3 regions of the Microbacterium sp. M1A1_1b genome follow, and region 2 is predicted to be linked to each of the others. Evidence: predicted binding sites of a transcription regulator. Region 2 holds the regulator's gene; each other region holds the start of a gene.
What was found. The regulator HrcA, encoded in region 2, represses chaperone genes, less so after heat shock. The targets are predictions, from matches to a motif close to TTNGCACTCGNNNNNNNCGAGTGCNAA.

Region 1 (5,103 bases), on a different contig from region 2:
CCGCGTCCTTCCGCGAGGCCGTGGTCGACGTCCTGCTGACCAAGGCACTGAACGCCTGTCGTGACACCGGCGTGCCCCGGCTGCTGCTCGGCGGTGGTGTCGTGGCGAACGCCCGCCTGCGTGCCGTGGCGACCGAGCGCTGCGCGGCCGCCGGGGTCGAGCTGCGGATCCCGCCGCTCGACCTGTGCACGGACAACGGTGCGATGATCGCCGCGGTCGGTGCCCGGCTGGTCGCCGAGGGGCATCCGCCGAGCGACCTCGGCCTGGCAGCGGACTCCACGCTGCCGGTGACGACCGTCCAGGTCTGAACCGGCGGCTGCCGGCTGTGGGAGGATTCCTGTCGACGGCCGCACGGGTCGTCGGGAGGGGTGCAACGTGTCCGATCAGAACCAGTGGCCGAAGCCGGGCGAGCAGCAGCCGGACGGGCAGCGCCCGGATGCGTCGACTCCCGCCCCCGGATCCGCCGCCGAGCCGAACGGGTACGGCCAGAACACCCAGCAGCAGCCGTACGGACAGCAGCAGCCGCAGCAGCCGGCCCAGCCGCAGTACGGGCAGCAGCCGCAGCAGCCGGCCCAGCCGCAGTACGGGGCCCCGCAGAACCCCTCGGCGCCGCAGCCTGGCCAGTACAGCCAGCCGGGTCAGTACGGCCAGCCCGGTCAGTACGACCAGTCGGGCCAGTACGGCCAGTCGGGTCAGTACGGCCAGCAGGGCCAGAACGGTCAGCCCGGCCAGTACGCCCAGCCCGGCCAGTACGCCCAGCAGCCCGGGCAGCAGCAGTACAACCCGTACGCGCAGCAGGGGCAGCAGAACCCCTACGCCGCCTCGGCGTACCAGCCCTACGCCCAGCAGCCCAAGACGAACCTGCTGGCGATCCTGTCGATCGTGTTCGGCCTCGGCGCGATCCCGCTGTTCTTCATCGCGGTCCTGCTCGGTCCGGCCGGGGCGATCCTCGGCCACGTCGCTCTCGGCAAGATCAAGCAGAGCGGCGAACGGGGCCGCGGTCTGGCGCTCACCGGCATCATCGCCGGCTGGGTCATGCTCGGCCTGTGGATCCTGTGGATCGCCGTGGTCGTCTTCGCGATCGGGCAGTCCGCCAACTACTCCGACTACGACTCCGGTTCGAACTCGGGCGCCTTCGTCCTCTGACGGACCGGCCGACGGGCCGGCGAGGCCGACGCGGCACCGTCGACCGCGGCCAACGGCCCGCGGTCCTCGGCTCGCTGTCCGATCAGCTGGCCGCCTGTGGGAGCCGTTCGCACAGCACCGCGGTGTGGCGGCCCTCCAGGCGGGTCAGCACCAGCGTCACCTGCCGGGTGCCGCCGCGCAGCCGCAGGCGCTTCCGGAACTGCGCGGGGTCGACGTCGACCCCGCGCTTCTTGATCTCCACGGTGCCCACGCCGTCGGCCGCCAGCCGAGCGCTGAGCTGCTTGACGTCGAGCGGCAGGGTGTCGAGCACCCGGAACCCCTGCGCGAACGGCGTCGTCACGGCCTGGTCGCTCGTCACGTACGCGATCCCGTCCGACAGCATGTTCCCCTCGATCGACCGTGCCAGGTCACCGATCAGCCGGGCCCGGATGACGGCACCGTCGGGTTCGTAGAGGTACGCGCCGATCGGGCCGACCCCGACGTCCGGGGCGTCGGCGTCGCCCGTGAGCTCGGCGATGCCGTGGGCGCCGATCACGGTCGCTGCGCGTCGGATGCCCGGGCGGGCGAGGGGCCCGAACCACAGGGCGAGCTCGACGACCTCGCGGTCGACGGACGTCCACTGCGCCTCGGCCGCGTCGGGGATCAGGTCGCGGTCGATGCCGGGGCCGAGCTTCACGCCGGTCGGGGTCGTGGTGGCGGCGGCGAACACCGTGTCGAGCGACGGGGACCAGTCGTCGGGGTCGGCCAGTCGGCGGGTGTTCGTGTGGCCGCTCGTGCGTCGGGCCGGGTCCATCCAGACGCCGTCCACGCGGGACAGGTCGAACGTGCCCGCGTCGCCGAGCTCGACGCGGGCGTCGTCCCACAGCGCCAGGTTGTGGGTCGCGACGGCCGCCGTGACCTCGTCGCGGTCGACGGCGGTGACGTCGAGGTCGAGCGCGGCCATCGCCATCGCGTCCCCGCCGATGCCGCAGCCCAGGTCCGCCACCCGGCGCAGCCCGGCAGCGGCGAAGCGCCCGGCGTGCTGCGCGGCGACCGACAGCCGTGTCGCCTGCTCGAGGCCGGCCTCGGTGAACAGCATCCGGCTGGCGAAGTCGCCGAACTTGCCGCGGGCCTTCTGCCGCAGTTTCGCCTGGGTCAGGACCGCGGAGACGAGCGCCGGGTCGTGCCCCTCGCTGCGGAGCCGTGCGACCACCCGGACGATCTCACCGCCGTCGGAGACCGCGGGGGTCCGGTCGAGCAGCGCCATGCCGTCCGGCGTCAGCAGCTGTGCGAGTTCGGTGGCGTCCATGAGACGATCCTCCCATCGACGGGAGTCCTGGCACTCGGATTGACCGAGTGCCAGCGGCCCCCTACAGTTGGACCTGGCACTCTCGTGTGTCTAGTGCCAACCGGTTTTCATCTCTACCGAGTCAGTACCGAGAAAGAAGAGGTCACCGTGGCCGTCACCATCAAGCCGCTCGAAGATCGCATCGTCATCCGTCAGGTCGAGGCGGAGCAGACCACTGCGTCCGGTCTCGTCATCCCGGACACCGCGAAGGAGAAGCCGCAGGAGGGCGAGGTCGTGGCCGTGGGTCCGGGTCGCATCGACGACAACGGCAACCGCGTCCCGCTCGACGTCGCCGTCGGCGACAAGGTCATCTACTCGAAGTACGGCGGCACCGAGGTCAAGTACTCGGGCGAGGACCTGCTGGTCCTGTCCGCTCGCGACGTCCTCGCCGTCATCGAGCACTGAGCCCGAGGCTCAGCTCCTCGTCGAACGCCCCGTCGGTCCCCGGACCGGCGGGGCGTTCGCCGTTCCGGTCGCGGGGCGCGGTGGCCGTCCTGGAGGCCCGGCCTGCGTCGTCCTGTCGGCGCACGTCCGTAGCATTGCCGGGTGAGTGAGCGCGTGGCCAGGAGCGAAGCATCCGTCGGGGTCCTGCAGGCCGTCGTGGCCTACGGGCTCTGGGGGCTCATGCCGCTGCTGTTCACCGCGATGGCTCCCGCCGGCGCGTTCGAGATCGTCGCCTGGCGGATCGTCTTCGGGCTGGGGTTCTGCGCCGTCGGCATCGCCGTCACCCGCTCGTGGCGCCGGACCCGCTCGCTGGTCGCGCAACGCCGGGTGATGGGCGTCATGGCGGTCGCCGCGGTGCTCATCGTCGTGAACTGGACCGTGTACGTCCTCGCGACGACGACCGGCCACACGGTCGAGGCCGCGCTCGGGTACTTCATCAACCCGCTCGTCACGATCGCGCTGGGCGTCGTGCTGCTGCGCGAGCGCCTGCGGCCGGCGCAGTGGGTGGCGGTCGGCATCAGCATCGTGGCCGTCGTGGTGATCGCCGTCGGGTACGGGCAGATGCCGTGGATCTCGATCGTGCTGGCGTTCTCGTTCGGGCTGTACGGCCTGGTGAAGAAGCGCGTCGGTGGCACGGTCGACGCGCTGAGCGGGCTGACGATGGAGACGATGTGGCTCACCCCCGTCGCGGTCGTCGCCCTCGTGGTGATGGGACTGACGGGGCTGGGCGGCGGGATCACCTTCGGCAGCGCCGGCTGGGTGCACGCGCTGATCATGGTCGCCGCGGGCCCGGCGACCGCGGTGCCGCTGCTGCTGTTCGCGTCCTCGGCCCGCCGGCTGTCGCTGTCGACGCTCGGGCTGACGCAGTACCTGACCCCGGTGATGCAGCTCGTCGTGGGCGTGGCCGTCCAGCACGAGGCGATGAGCCCGTCGCGGTGGACCGGCTTCGCGATCGTGTGGCTCGCGCTGCTGATCCTGACCACCGACTCGTTCGTGGCGAACCGGCGCGCCCGGCGCGCCCCGCTGCCCGCGGCAGCCGCCTGACGGAGCCGGCCCGGGCCTCCCGTCCGCCTGCTGCCCGCCGCCGTTCACCGTCCGGCCCGTGCGCCGAGTCTCGGCATGGCGGACAGATTGCGGCGTCCGGACGCCGCAATCTGTCCACGGGCCCGAGACTCGGCGACGGCAGAGCCCGCCGCCGCCGGACGCGGAACGGCCCCGACAGCAGTGCTGCCGGGGCCGTCCTGGTGACGCGTGTTACTTCTTGACCGAGCCCTGGATGGCGCTCTGGTAGACGGGCTTGTTGTCCCCGTCGAACTTGTAGATGCCGATGTAGGCGCTGGACGGGTCGTTGTTCGCGTCGAACGGACCGATGCCCGACGGGCCCGTGTAGTGGATGTCCTTGCCGCCGTCGAGCAGCTTCTTGCAGTCGGCGAACGTCGAGCACTCGGTGCCGCCGTCGGCCCCGGACACCTTGTCCATGTTGGCCTGGATGGTGCCGGCGTCGGTGCCCTTGCCCTTCACCGCGGCCAGCGCGGCCAGGGTGGTGGCGTCGTAGGACTCGGCGGCGTACGAGAAGTCAGCGAGGTCCTTGCCGGACGACTTCTTGTAGTACGCGACCAGACGCTGCTTCAGGTCGTCCTTGGGCGAGGCGCCGGGGATCGTGCCCTGTGCACCGTTCAGCGTGCCCGGGTCGAAGTCCTTGGCGTAGTCGGCGGTGTTGCCGTCCGACATGTAGGTCTTCGACATGTCCCAGCCCTGCGAGACGAGCTCGGGGACGATCGACTTCGTCTCGTCGAACGCCAGCACGACGATCGCGTCCGGCTTGGCGGCCAGTGCCGCGGTCACCTCGGACGAGAACGTGGTCTGTCCGGGCGGGAACTCCTGGCCCTTGCCCTTGCCGCCGTAGACGACCTGGCCGCCGGACGACTCGATCGCTTCCTGCACCGAGTTGCGCAGGCCCGTGCCGTACGTGTCGTTGAAGACGATGAACGCCACCTTGGCGTTGCCGTCACCCGTGATGAGCTGCCCGAGCGCGGAACCCTGCACCGAGTCCGGCGGAGCGGTCCGGTAGTAGTACGACGAGTAGCCGGACAGGTCGGTCGCGGTGTTGGCGGGGGAGATCTCCACGATGCAGCTGCTGGTGAGCTGGTCGATCACGTTCAGCGTGACCGAGGACGACTCGGCGC
Region 2 (5,103 bases):
TGCCGGCCGCCAGCAGCTTCGGCACGAGCTCGGGGTCCATCATCTCGTTGAGCGCGTCGTACAGCGGCCGCAGGTACGGGTCGATCTTGTCCGTCAGGGTGCCGGGCAGGAACCCGAGCCGTTCACCGGCCTCGACCGCCGGCCGGGTCAGGATGATGCGGGTGACCTCGCGCCGCTGCAGGGCCTGGACGGCCTTCGCCATCGCCAGGTAGGTCTTGCCGGTCCCCGCGGGTCCGATGCCGAACGTGATGGTGTTCTCGTCGATGGCGTCGACGTAGCGTCGCTGCCCGTCCGTCTTCGGGCGGACCGACTTGTTGCGGCTCGACACGATCGGCGCACCGAACACGTCGGCGGGGCTGCGCGCTTCGTCGATGATGCGCGCCGAGGTCGGGATGTCGCCCTGGCCGATGTCCTGGCCACGCTTGACCATGCCGACGAGCTCGTCGACGAGCGCGCGGGCACGGGCCACGTCGCGCTCCGGGCCGGTGAGGGAGACCTCGTTGCCACGGACCAGGACCCGGACACCCGGGTACTGGCGTTCGACGGTCTTGAGCAACCGGTCCTGCGGACCGAGGAGCTGGACCATCGCGATCCCGTCGACGCTGAGTTCCGAGACCGCTTCGGTCTCGGTGGGTGCGGATTCGTCAGCTGGCAAGGGTGCCTTCCTGCAGGTCGCCTGCGAGTACGTGCGCGTGCACGTGGAACACGGTCTGTCCGGCGGCTTCGCCGGTGTTGAAGACGAGACGGTACTGTCCGCCAGCGCGCTCGTCGGCGATGCGCTGTGCGGTGGCCACGATGTGGGCGAGGAGTCCGGGATCCCCGGCGGCGAGCTCGGTCACGTTGGCGTAGTCCTCGGTCTTGGGGACGACGAGCACGTGCACGGGCGCCTTCGGGGCGACGTCCTCGAACGCGATGACCCGGTCGTCCTCGGCGACGACGGTCGCCGGGATCTCACGCGCGATGATCTTCGAGAAGACGCTGCTCATGGTCCCATCGTAGGACGCGCCACCGACCGGCACACCGGGCGTCACCAGCGTCCGAGCCGGGCCTGCAGCACCGCGAGGGCGGCCGGACCGGCGGTGGAGGTCCGCAGCACCGTGTCGCCGAGCCGGACCCGGACGGCACCAGCGGCTTCGAGCCGGTCGAGCTCCGAGCCGTCGATGCCCCCTTCGGGCCCGACGACCAGGACGATCTCGGTCGCGTCGGACGGCGGTTCCCAGGTCGCGAGCCGCACCGTGGCGGTCGGGTCGAGCACGACCATGACGACCCGGGCCTCCAGACCGGACGCACCGGACGCACCGGACGCGCCGGACGGACCCGATGGACCGGGCGCACCGGACGCACCCGACGCACCATGACCACCGGCGGCCACCGACCCCGCCAGCGCTGCCGTCGTCACGGGCGCCGACACCGACGGCACCCGCGAGCGGATCGCCTGCTTCGCCGCCTCGTGCGCGATCGCCGCCCACCGGGCCTGCCCCTTCGCGACCTTCGGGCCCTCCCACCGTGCGACGCTGCGCGCGGCCGACCACGGCACCACCCGGTCGACCCCGATCTCGGTCGCAGCCTGCACTGCCATCTCGTCGCGGCCGCCCTTGGCCAGTGCCTGCACGAGCGTCAGCAACGGGACCGGCACCGGCGAGGTGTCGAGCGACGCGACGGTCAGCACGAGCGTGTCCCGGTCCACGGACGCCACCGGTCCCACCACGACGGTGCCCTGACCGTCCGAGATGCGCAGGGTCTCCCCGACGCGGACCCGGGACACGGTGACCGCGTGCCGGCCCTCGGCGCCGTCGAGCGTCACCGCGCCGCCGACGGTCGCGCCGTCGAGCGAGTCGACCAGGTAGAGCGATGCCATCAGAAGTTGAAGAAGCGGTCGCGCAGCTTGCCGAACATGCCCTGCTGGAAGCGGGCGAGCTGCGGTGGCGCGGCCTTGTGCGACTTCGCCAGCTGCTCCACCAGACCGCGCTCCTTGTGCGAGAGCTTGGTCGGCGTGACGACCTGCACGCCGACGCGCAGGTCGCCGCGGCCGTTCCCGCGCAGCTTCGTGACGCCGCGGTCCTTGAGCACGAGCACGTCGGCGCTCTGCACACCCGGACGGATCTCGAGCTCGACCGGTCCGTCCAGGCCGTCGATCGTCGTGGTCGTGCCGAGCACGGCGTCGGTCATCGCGACCTCGAGGGTGGCGAGCAGGTCGTCGCCGTCGCGGCTGAAGACGTCGTGGTGCCGCACGCGGATCTCGAGGAACAGGTCACCCGAGGGTCCGCCGGCGGGACCGACCTCGCCCTGCCCGGACATCTGCAGGCGCAGGCCGGAGTCGACGCCGGCGGGCACGTCGACCGGGATGGTCCGACGCGCGCGGACGCGCCCCTGGCCCTGGCAGGTCGGGCACGGGTTCGGGATGACCGTGCCGTAGCCACGGCAGGTGCCGCACGGTGCGCTGGTGACCACGTTGCCGAGCAGCGAGCGGACCTGACGCTGGATCGAGCCCGACCCGCCGCAGATGTCGCAGGTGCGCGGACCGGTGCCGGGCGCGCAGCACGAGCCGTTGCACGTCTCGCAGAGCACCGCGGTGTCGACCTCGACGTCCTTGTGCGTGCCGAAGACCACCTCGTCCAGGTCGACCTCGATGCGCAGCAGGGCGTCCTGCCCCCGCTCGGCGCGGCTGCGGGGGCCGCTGCCGCGTCCGCCGCCGGCACCGCCACCGAAGAAGGCGTCGAAGATGTCGCTGAACCCGCCGGCACCGCCACCACCGAAGGGGCTGTCGGCCGAGGGGCCGGCGTCGTAGCGCCGGCGCTGCTCGGGGTCGCTCAGCACGTCGTACGCGTGCGTCACGTCCTTGAAGCGCTCGGCCGCGTCGGGGCTCGGGTTCACGTCGGGGTGGAGTTCGCGCGCGAGGCGTCGGTACGCCTTCTTGATGTCGGCGTCGGCCGCGTCGCGCGGGACACCGAGGACGTCGTAGTGGTCTGCCACGTGTTCCTCAGGAGGTTTCGTCGGTCGTGTGGATGGATCGGTCTGGAGGCCCGGGGCGCGTCCGCCTGGTCGCGCCCGTCCCCGGGATGGTCGTCAATTCTCTCCGAGCAGCCTGGACAGGTACCGCGCGACCGCGCGGACCGCGGCCATGTTCGACCCGTAGTCCATGCGGGTCGGCCCGAGGACGCCCAGCCGGGCGACCTCGCCGCCGGCCGCGACGTACCCGCCGGCGACGATGCTGGTGGCATCGAGCCCGTACTCGGCGTTCTCGACGCCGATCCGTGCCGTGACGGCGGCGTCGTCGAGCTGCATCTCCCCGAACAACCGGAGCAGGGTCACCTGTTCCTCGATCGCTTCGAGCACGGGGAACAGCCCGCCGGAGAAGTCCGACTCGCTCTTGGCCAGGTTGGCAGCGCCCGCCATCAGCAGGCGGTCCTGCCGGTTGGCCGCGACCTGCTCGATGAGCGTCGCCACGACGACCCCGGCCAGGGTCTGCGACTCGGGGCGGATCTGCGCGGGGACCGCTCGGAGTGCCGCGGGGACGTCGTGCAGCAACAGCCCGACGGACGCACCGTTGAGCACGGCGCGCAGTTCGCCCAGGGCCGGTTCGTCGAGGCCGACGTCGGTCTCGAGCACGCGCTGCTCGACGCGGGCGGTGTCGGTGATCAGGACGACCATGAGCCGGGTGTCGCCGAGGCGGACGAGTTCGACGTGCTGGACCCGTGCGCGCGCCATCGACGGGTACTGCACCAGGGCGACCTGGTTGGTCAGCTGGCTGAGCAGCCGCACCGTGCGGCTCAGGACGTCGTCGAGGTCGTTCGACGCGCCCAGGAAGGTCTCGATGGCCTGACGCTGCGCGCTCGACAGGGGCCGGGCAGCGGCCAGGTGGTCGACGAACAGCCGGTAGCCCTTGTCCGTGGGGACCCGCCCGGACGACGTGTGCGGCGCGATGATGAGCTGTTCGTCCTCGAGCAGGGCCATGTCGTTGCGGATCGTCGCCGCGCTGACCCCGAACGCGTGACGCTCGACGATGGTCTTCGAGCCGACGGGCTCGCGCGAGGCGACGTAGTCACGCACGATGGCCTTGAGGACCTCGAGGGAACGTTCACTGACCATCGGGATCCTTCCTGTCGGACTGGCGGTGCACGGGCTCTGGCACTCGGACGTGTCGAGTGCTGATCCTACGCCCGGGCACCGACGTCCCCACACTCCAGCGCACCGGTGTCGATACGCTGTCGGCCATGAGCTACGGACAGCCGCCGAACGGACCCCAGGGCTACGGACAGCAGCCCGGCGGGGGGCAGTACCAGCCGCCGCAACCGATGACCCCGGAAGACCAGCGCCTCTGGGCGACGCTGACGCACATCGGCGGCATCTTCTTCAGCTTCGTCGCGCCGCTCGTGGCGTACCTCGTGCTGCGTGACCGGGGACAGTTCGTCCGCGAGCACACGCGCGTCGCGCTGAACTTCTACATCACGATGGCGATCGCCGACGCGATCGGTGCGATCACGAGCTGGCTGGGGATCGGCGTGCTGATCATCCTGGCCGTGCGCGTGGTCACGATCGTGTTCGGGATCATCGCCGCGGTCGCCGCCAACCAGGGCCGGCACTACCGCTACCCGCTGGCGATCGAGTTCGTCAAGCAGTGAGCCCGGCCCGCCGCTAGTCGAGCAGCTCGCGCACCACCGCGTCGGCGAGCAGCCGGCCCCGCAGGGTGAGTTCGAGCCGGCCGGGGGCACCCGGCCGGCCGAGCGCACTGCGGCCGTCCACGAGTCCCCGTGCGATGAGGCCCGCGACCCGGCCACGCGCCTGCGGGCGGAGGTCGTCGGTCGTCAGCTCACCGCGGACCCGCGCGGCGAGGAGCACGCGCTCGACGTAGCGTGTCTCGTCGTCGATGCTCTCGCGTCCCGCCGCCGGTGACGCGTCGGCGAGCACCCGGGCGGCGTACGCGGCCGGGTGCTTGACGTTCCACCAGCGGGTGCCCGCCACGCTGGAGTGGGCGCCCGGGCCGATGCCCCACCAGTCGTGGCCCTTCCAGTAGGACAGGTTGTGGCGGCTGGCGTGCGCGTCGCCGCGCGCCCAGTTGGAGACCTCGTACCAGCCGTAGCCAGCGTCCCCCAGGACCTGGTC
Region 3 (5,103 bases), on a different contig from region 2:
CTCGTGTTCGCCGAGTGGTCGAAGAACGTCGCTCGCGCGGTGCCCGATCGACGTTCTTCGACCGGTCGGTGCTCGGCGAGCGGGATGTCGTGACCACTCAGGATCACGCGCGGAGCCGGTTCGGAGCCCTTCGGCCCTGATCACGCTGCGAGTCGACGGGTGCTGCCCAGTCGCTGCTCGAAGGCCTGACGCAGACGCTCGAAGACGTCCGCGGGGCGATGTGCGTCCGCCGCGGTGGCGTGCACGGCGATCCAGTCGTTGACGACGAATCCGTTGTCGCGGCGCTGATCGTGCTGGAACACGTCTCGCTCACGATGGTGGTCGCCGTCGTACTCGAACGCGATCTTGAGCTCGGGCCACGCCATGTCGACCCGTCCGAGCAGTCGGCCGTCCGGATCGCGGACGTCGACGTTGAGCTCGGGTTCGGGGAACCCCGCGTCGACCAACGCCAGCCGGAACAACGACTCCATCGCGGACTCGGAGCCCACCCGGACCAGATCGGCCGCCGTCCGCGCAACCACCGAGGACCGGGAGCCCGGGACGATCGCCGCGCCGAGGGCATCGATCGTCGTCGCGAACTCGCTCCGCCCCACGAAGTGGTCCCCGACGGCGACGAGCGCGCGGACCCCGAGCAGTGACGCGCACTGCGCCCAGGCCGTTGCGGGCGTGGCCAGCGACAGCCCGGAATGCTCGACCGCCTGGGCGGCCGAGAGGCGATGGGCGCGGACGTTGGGCCGACGCATCCGAGCTCCATCCGCGGTCGTGGACACGTGCACCGTCGGGTCGTCCTGCACGGCGCGGGGAAGCGGTGCACCCCACAGTCGCGCCGCGGTGGTGTGACTGAAGAACTGGTCCGGACGCATGACGAGCGCCAGCGCCTCGATGAACGACGCGAATCCCTCGTTGCCCATGGCGACACGAACGCCGTGCACCGGAGCGGACAGGTCAGAACGACGGAGCCGTTCGCCGTTCACTCCGAGGGCAGCGGCGTCGGAGACCCGGAAGGCTCCGCGTCCGAGGTCTCCGGGCAGGGGTCGCAGGCGGGGCATCCTCGATCATGACGTCGACCGCCGTGGTCGCAACCGCTCGTCGGACGGAACTGTGGAGAACCAGGCGTGCCGAGCCTCCTGTGCAGGACCTCGAAGCGGTGTTCTGGCCGCGTCCGGGCCCACCCGCCGATCTCACCGGTGAGGAATCACCGGCGGTCTGACGCCGACTGGTCGCACGTCGTCGCTCCAGGCCCGGCGGACCGACAGTTCGTGACCGCTCAGCGGACGTGAGCGGGGTGTTGTGACCGGTCGTTGCGGGAGCTCCGGACCGGCACGCGGCAGCCCCGGCACGCGGCAGCCCCGCCCCCGGCACCGCCCCGGCACGCGGCAGCACCCGCTCCCGGCACCGCCCCCGGCACGCAGAAGGGCCCCCGCACGCGCAGCGTGCAAGGGCCCTTCCGTGTCAGGACTGGATCAGAAGTCCATGCCACCCGTCGGGTCGCCAGCCGGAGCGGCCGCGGCGCGCTCGGGCTTGTCGGCGACGACGACCTCGGTCGTCAGGAACAGACCGGCGATCGACGCAGCGTTCTGCAGCGCCGAGCGCGTGACCTTGGCGGGGTCGATGATGCCCGCGGCGATCAGGTCGACGTACTCGCCGGTCGCGGCGTTGAGGCCCCAGCCCGCTTCGAGCTCGCGGACCTTGGCGGCCACGACACCCGGCTCGAGACCGGCGTTGAGCGCGATCTGCTTGAGCGGCGCGTCGATGGCCACGCGGACGATGTTCGCACCGGTCGCCTCGTCACCCTCGAGGGTGAGCGAGTCGAGCGCGACCTTGCCGGCCTGGATCAGGGCGACGCCACCGCCGGCGACGATGCCCTCTTCCACAGCGGCCTTGGCGTTGCGGACGGCGTCCTCGATGCGGTGCTTGCGCTCCTTGAGCTCGACCTCGGTCGCAGCACCCGCCTTGATGACGGCCACGCCACCGGCGAGCTTCGCGAGGCGCTCCTGGAGCTTCTCGCGGTCGTAGTCGGAGTCGGTCGCCTCGATCTCGGAGCGGATCTGACGGACGCGGCCCGCGATCTGCTCGGTGTCGCCGGCACCTTCGACGATGGTGGTCTCGTCCTTGGTGATGACGACCTTGCGCGCCTTGCCCAGCAGGTCGAGCGTGGCGTTCTCGAGCTTGAGGCCGACCTCTTCGGAGATGACCTGGCCACCGGTCAGGATCGCGATGTCCTGCAGCATGGCCTTGCGACGGTCACCGAAGCCCGGGGCCTTGACGGCGACGGACTTGAAGATGCCGCGGATCTTGTTCACGACGAGCGTGGCCAGGGCCTCGCCGTCGACGTCCTCGGCGATGATGAGGAGCTGCTTGCCTGCCTGGATCACCTTGTCGACGACCGGCAGCAGGTCCTTGATGTTCGAGATCTTCGAGTTGACGATCAGGATGTAGGCGTCTTCGAAGACGGCTTCCTGACGCTCGGGGTCGGTGACGAAGTACTGCGACAGGTAGCCCTTGTCGAAGCGCATGCCCTCGGTGAGCTCGAGCTCGGTGCCGAAGGTGTTCGACTCCTCGACGGTGACGACGCCTTCCTTGCCGACCTTGTCGATCGCCTCGGCGATGAGCGCGCCGATGGTCGGGTCCGCGGCCGAGATCGACGCGGTGGCGGCGATCTGGTCCTTGGTCTCGATCTCCTTGGCGTTCGCGAGCAGCTGGTCCGAGACGGCCGCGACGGCCTTCTCGATGCCGCGCTTCAGCGAGACGGGGTCGGCGCCGGCTGCGACGTTGCGCAGGCCTTCGCGGACCAGGGCCTGGGCGAGCACGGTCGCGGTGGTCGTTCCGTCACCGGCGACGTCGTCGGTCTTCTTGGCGACCTCCTTGACGAGCTCGGCACCGATCTTCTCGTACGGGTCGTCGAGCTCGATCTCCTTGGCGATGGAGACACCGTCGTTCGTGATCGTGGGGGCGCCCCACTTCTTCTCGAGGACGACGTTGCGGCCGCGCGGGCCGAGCGTCACCTTCACGGCGTCGGCCAGCTGGTTCAGGCCGCGCTCGAGGCCACGACGGGCCTCTTCGTCGAAAGCAATGATCTTTGCCATGTGAGTTTCTCGTCCCTCCAGGACAACGTGGGGGTCTTCCGGCACTCAGCGTGACCGAGCGCCTGCGCACGCGGCGTCAGCCGGTGCACCTGGCACTCAGTACGACCGAGTGCCAAGCCCGATTCTGGCACTCGACCCCTGAGAGTGCAACACGCACCGACCAGCGGGTCCCGGCACGACGAACGCCCGCACACGCCCGACACAACGAGCACGCACGCACACCCGGCACGACGAACGCGCCGCCCCGGTGGGGACGGCGCGTTCCTCGTGTGGTTCGGCGGCTACGCCGGACGGACCGACTCGGCCTGCGGGCCCTTCGACCCCGTGCCGACGTCGAACGTCACTGCCTGGCCCTCCTCGAGGACCTTGTAGCCGTTCATGTCGATGGCCGAGTAGTGGACGAACACGTCCTGGCCCCCTCCATCGACGGTGATGAAGCCGAAGCCCTTCTCAGCGTTGAACCACTTGACGGTTCCGTTGGCCATGATCTGTTGCTCCCTGCGGTACTGCTTGTCGCGAACGACGGGGCCGTCGGGTGACGCCGTCGGGTCCAGGGTGGTGCGCATCGTGCGTACCGAGGTCCGACGACATTGCGATCACTCCGGTGACCACTTGTGACTCTAATCAGGAACAGCCCACGGGCAAGCGGTGTGACGGACATTTCCGGTACCCGCCGCCGGAACTCAACGTGCCGGAAACACGATCGTCACAAATGCGGTCCCGAATGCGCCGACTGCCACGGATCAACCGGTGTAGTCAGCCCCCAGCACGACACTGACGTCTGCGTTCGGGAATGCAGCGGACTGTTCCACCGCGGTCGTTCCGAGGGACTTCGCGATCCCTTCGGCGAGGGCCTTCTGTGACTCCTGCTGGTAGTACACGATGGTCGACGCCGTGCCGGTCGTGCCCGCGTTGCCGCTCGACGTGACCTTCCACCCCGCCGTGGTCAGCGTGCTCGTGCCCTTCGCCGCGAGTCCCGCGGTCGAGGTGCCGTTCAGGACGACGAGCGTCGTGCTGCCCTGGTCGGCCGGCGTGGCCGCTGCGGGGGTCGACGGCGACGACGACTCCGAGGGGGACGCCGATGCCGACGCGGACGAGGACGCCGACGGTGAGGACGACGCGTCCGACCCCGAGAACGAGTAGCTGCCGTTCAGCAGCGCCAGCACCAGCACGCCGATGCCGACCAGCACCCCGGTGGCCAGGGCGGCCCAGGCGAACGCGATCCATCCGCGACCACGACGGTGCATGCCACGGTGCGCCCCGACACGCGGACCGTCGGTCACGTCGTCGAAACGGTCATGGGGGAATCTCGTCATCGTTCCTCTTCGGTTCCGTTGGCACCCGGCAGGGCGAAGCTGCGCGCCGCACGCGCCGCGGTGCGCGACCGGCGCAGCCGCTGCAGGCGTCCGACGAGCTGCGGGTCGTGGGCGAGCGCGGCCGGCGAGTCGATCACGCGGTTGAGCACCTGGTAGTAGCGCGCCGGCGACATGTCGAACTCGACCCGGATCTCCGCCTCTTTCGTCCGGTCGTGCCGTGCCCGTTCGTGCTCGAACGCGAGCACGTGCTTGGCGAGCTCGCTGAGCTCGTCCGCGGGCATGGTGGTCACGACGGGTCCGATCGCGTTCGGGGAACAGGTCTCGCACATCGTAGGGGCGCGGTCGATGCCGACCCTGGCATGGCCCTGGACTGTCGCGGAATCGGCCCTGGGGGTTCTCAGACCGCGCGGATCCACCGCACGCGTGTGCCGAACGCGTCGGACACCGCGACCGCGACGCCGTCGAGCGAGAGCGTCGCGAAGGCGTCCGGGTCGGCGGGGTCGACGTCGTCGGGCAGTGTGGCCGCCACGTCGCGCAGGATGCCGGTGCGCTCGAGCGCGATCCACCGCACGCCGCGCTCGCGGATCCGGTCGACGAACCGTTGCCGTTCGGCTCCCGGCACGTAGACCAGGGTGCCGGTGGTCAGGACGAGGGGCTCGCAGCCATCGGGCAGCGCGTCGATCGCGGCGTCGAGGTCGTCC

Region 1: the regulator HrcA is predicted to act here: its motif matches at 2,462-2,488, upstream of groES (co-chaperone GroES).
Region 3: the regulator HrcA is predicted to act here: its motif matches at 3,176-3,202, upstream of groL (chaperonin GroEL).

The regions. Positions count from the first base shown of each region.
Region 1 covers NZ_JBKFAJ010000004.1:333,108-338,210, forward strand. Annotated here, with positions in the region: gene tsaD (tRNA (adenosine(37)-N6)-threonylcarbamoyltransferase complex transferase subunit TsaD) at 1-308, shown strand, start outside; gene ACLBWP_RS12170 (DUF4190 domain-containing protein) at 376-1,146, shown strand; gene ACLBWP_RS12175 (class I SAM-dependent methyltransferase) at 1,229-2,434, opposite strand; gene groES (co-chaperone GroES) at 2,582-2,878, shown strand; gene rarD (EamA family transporter RarD) at 3,020-3,961, shown strand; gene ACLBWP_RS12190 (ABC transporter substrate-binding protein) at 4,172-5,103, opposite strand, start outside.
Region 2 covers NZ_JBKFAJ010000001.1:736,487-741,589, forward strand. Annotated here, with positions in the region: gene ACLBWP_RS03690 (PhoH family protein) at 1-655, opposite strand, end outside; gene ACLBWP_RS03695 (histidine triad nucleotide-binding protein) at 645-986, opposite strand; gene ACLBWP_RS03700 (RsmE family RNA methyltransferase) at 1,028-1,858, opposite strand; gene dnaJ (molecular chaperone DnaJ) at 1,858-2,973, opposite strand; gene hrcA (heat-inducible transcriptional repressor HrcA) at 3,067-4,089, opposite strand; gene ACLBWP_RS03715 (DUF4870 domain-containing protein) at 4,215-4,622, shown strand; gene hemW (radical SAM family heme chaperone HemW) at 4,636-5,103, opposite strand, start outside.
Region 3 covers NZ_JBKFAJ010000009.1:51,480-56,582, forward strand. Annotated here, with positions in the region: gene ACLBWP_RS16735 (hypothetical protein) at 141-1,049, opposite strand; gene groL (chaperonin GroEL) at 1,464-3,086, opposite strand; gene ACLBWP_RS16745 (cold-shock protein) at 3,368-3,571, opposite strand; gene ACLBWP_RS16750 (LytR C-terminal domain-containing protein) at 3,830-4,369, opposite strand; gene ACLBWP_RS16755 (DUF3263 domain-containing protein) at 4,399-4,683, opposite strand; gene ACLBWP_RS16760 (DUF2332 family protein) at 4,800-5,103, opposite strand, start outside.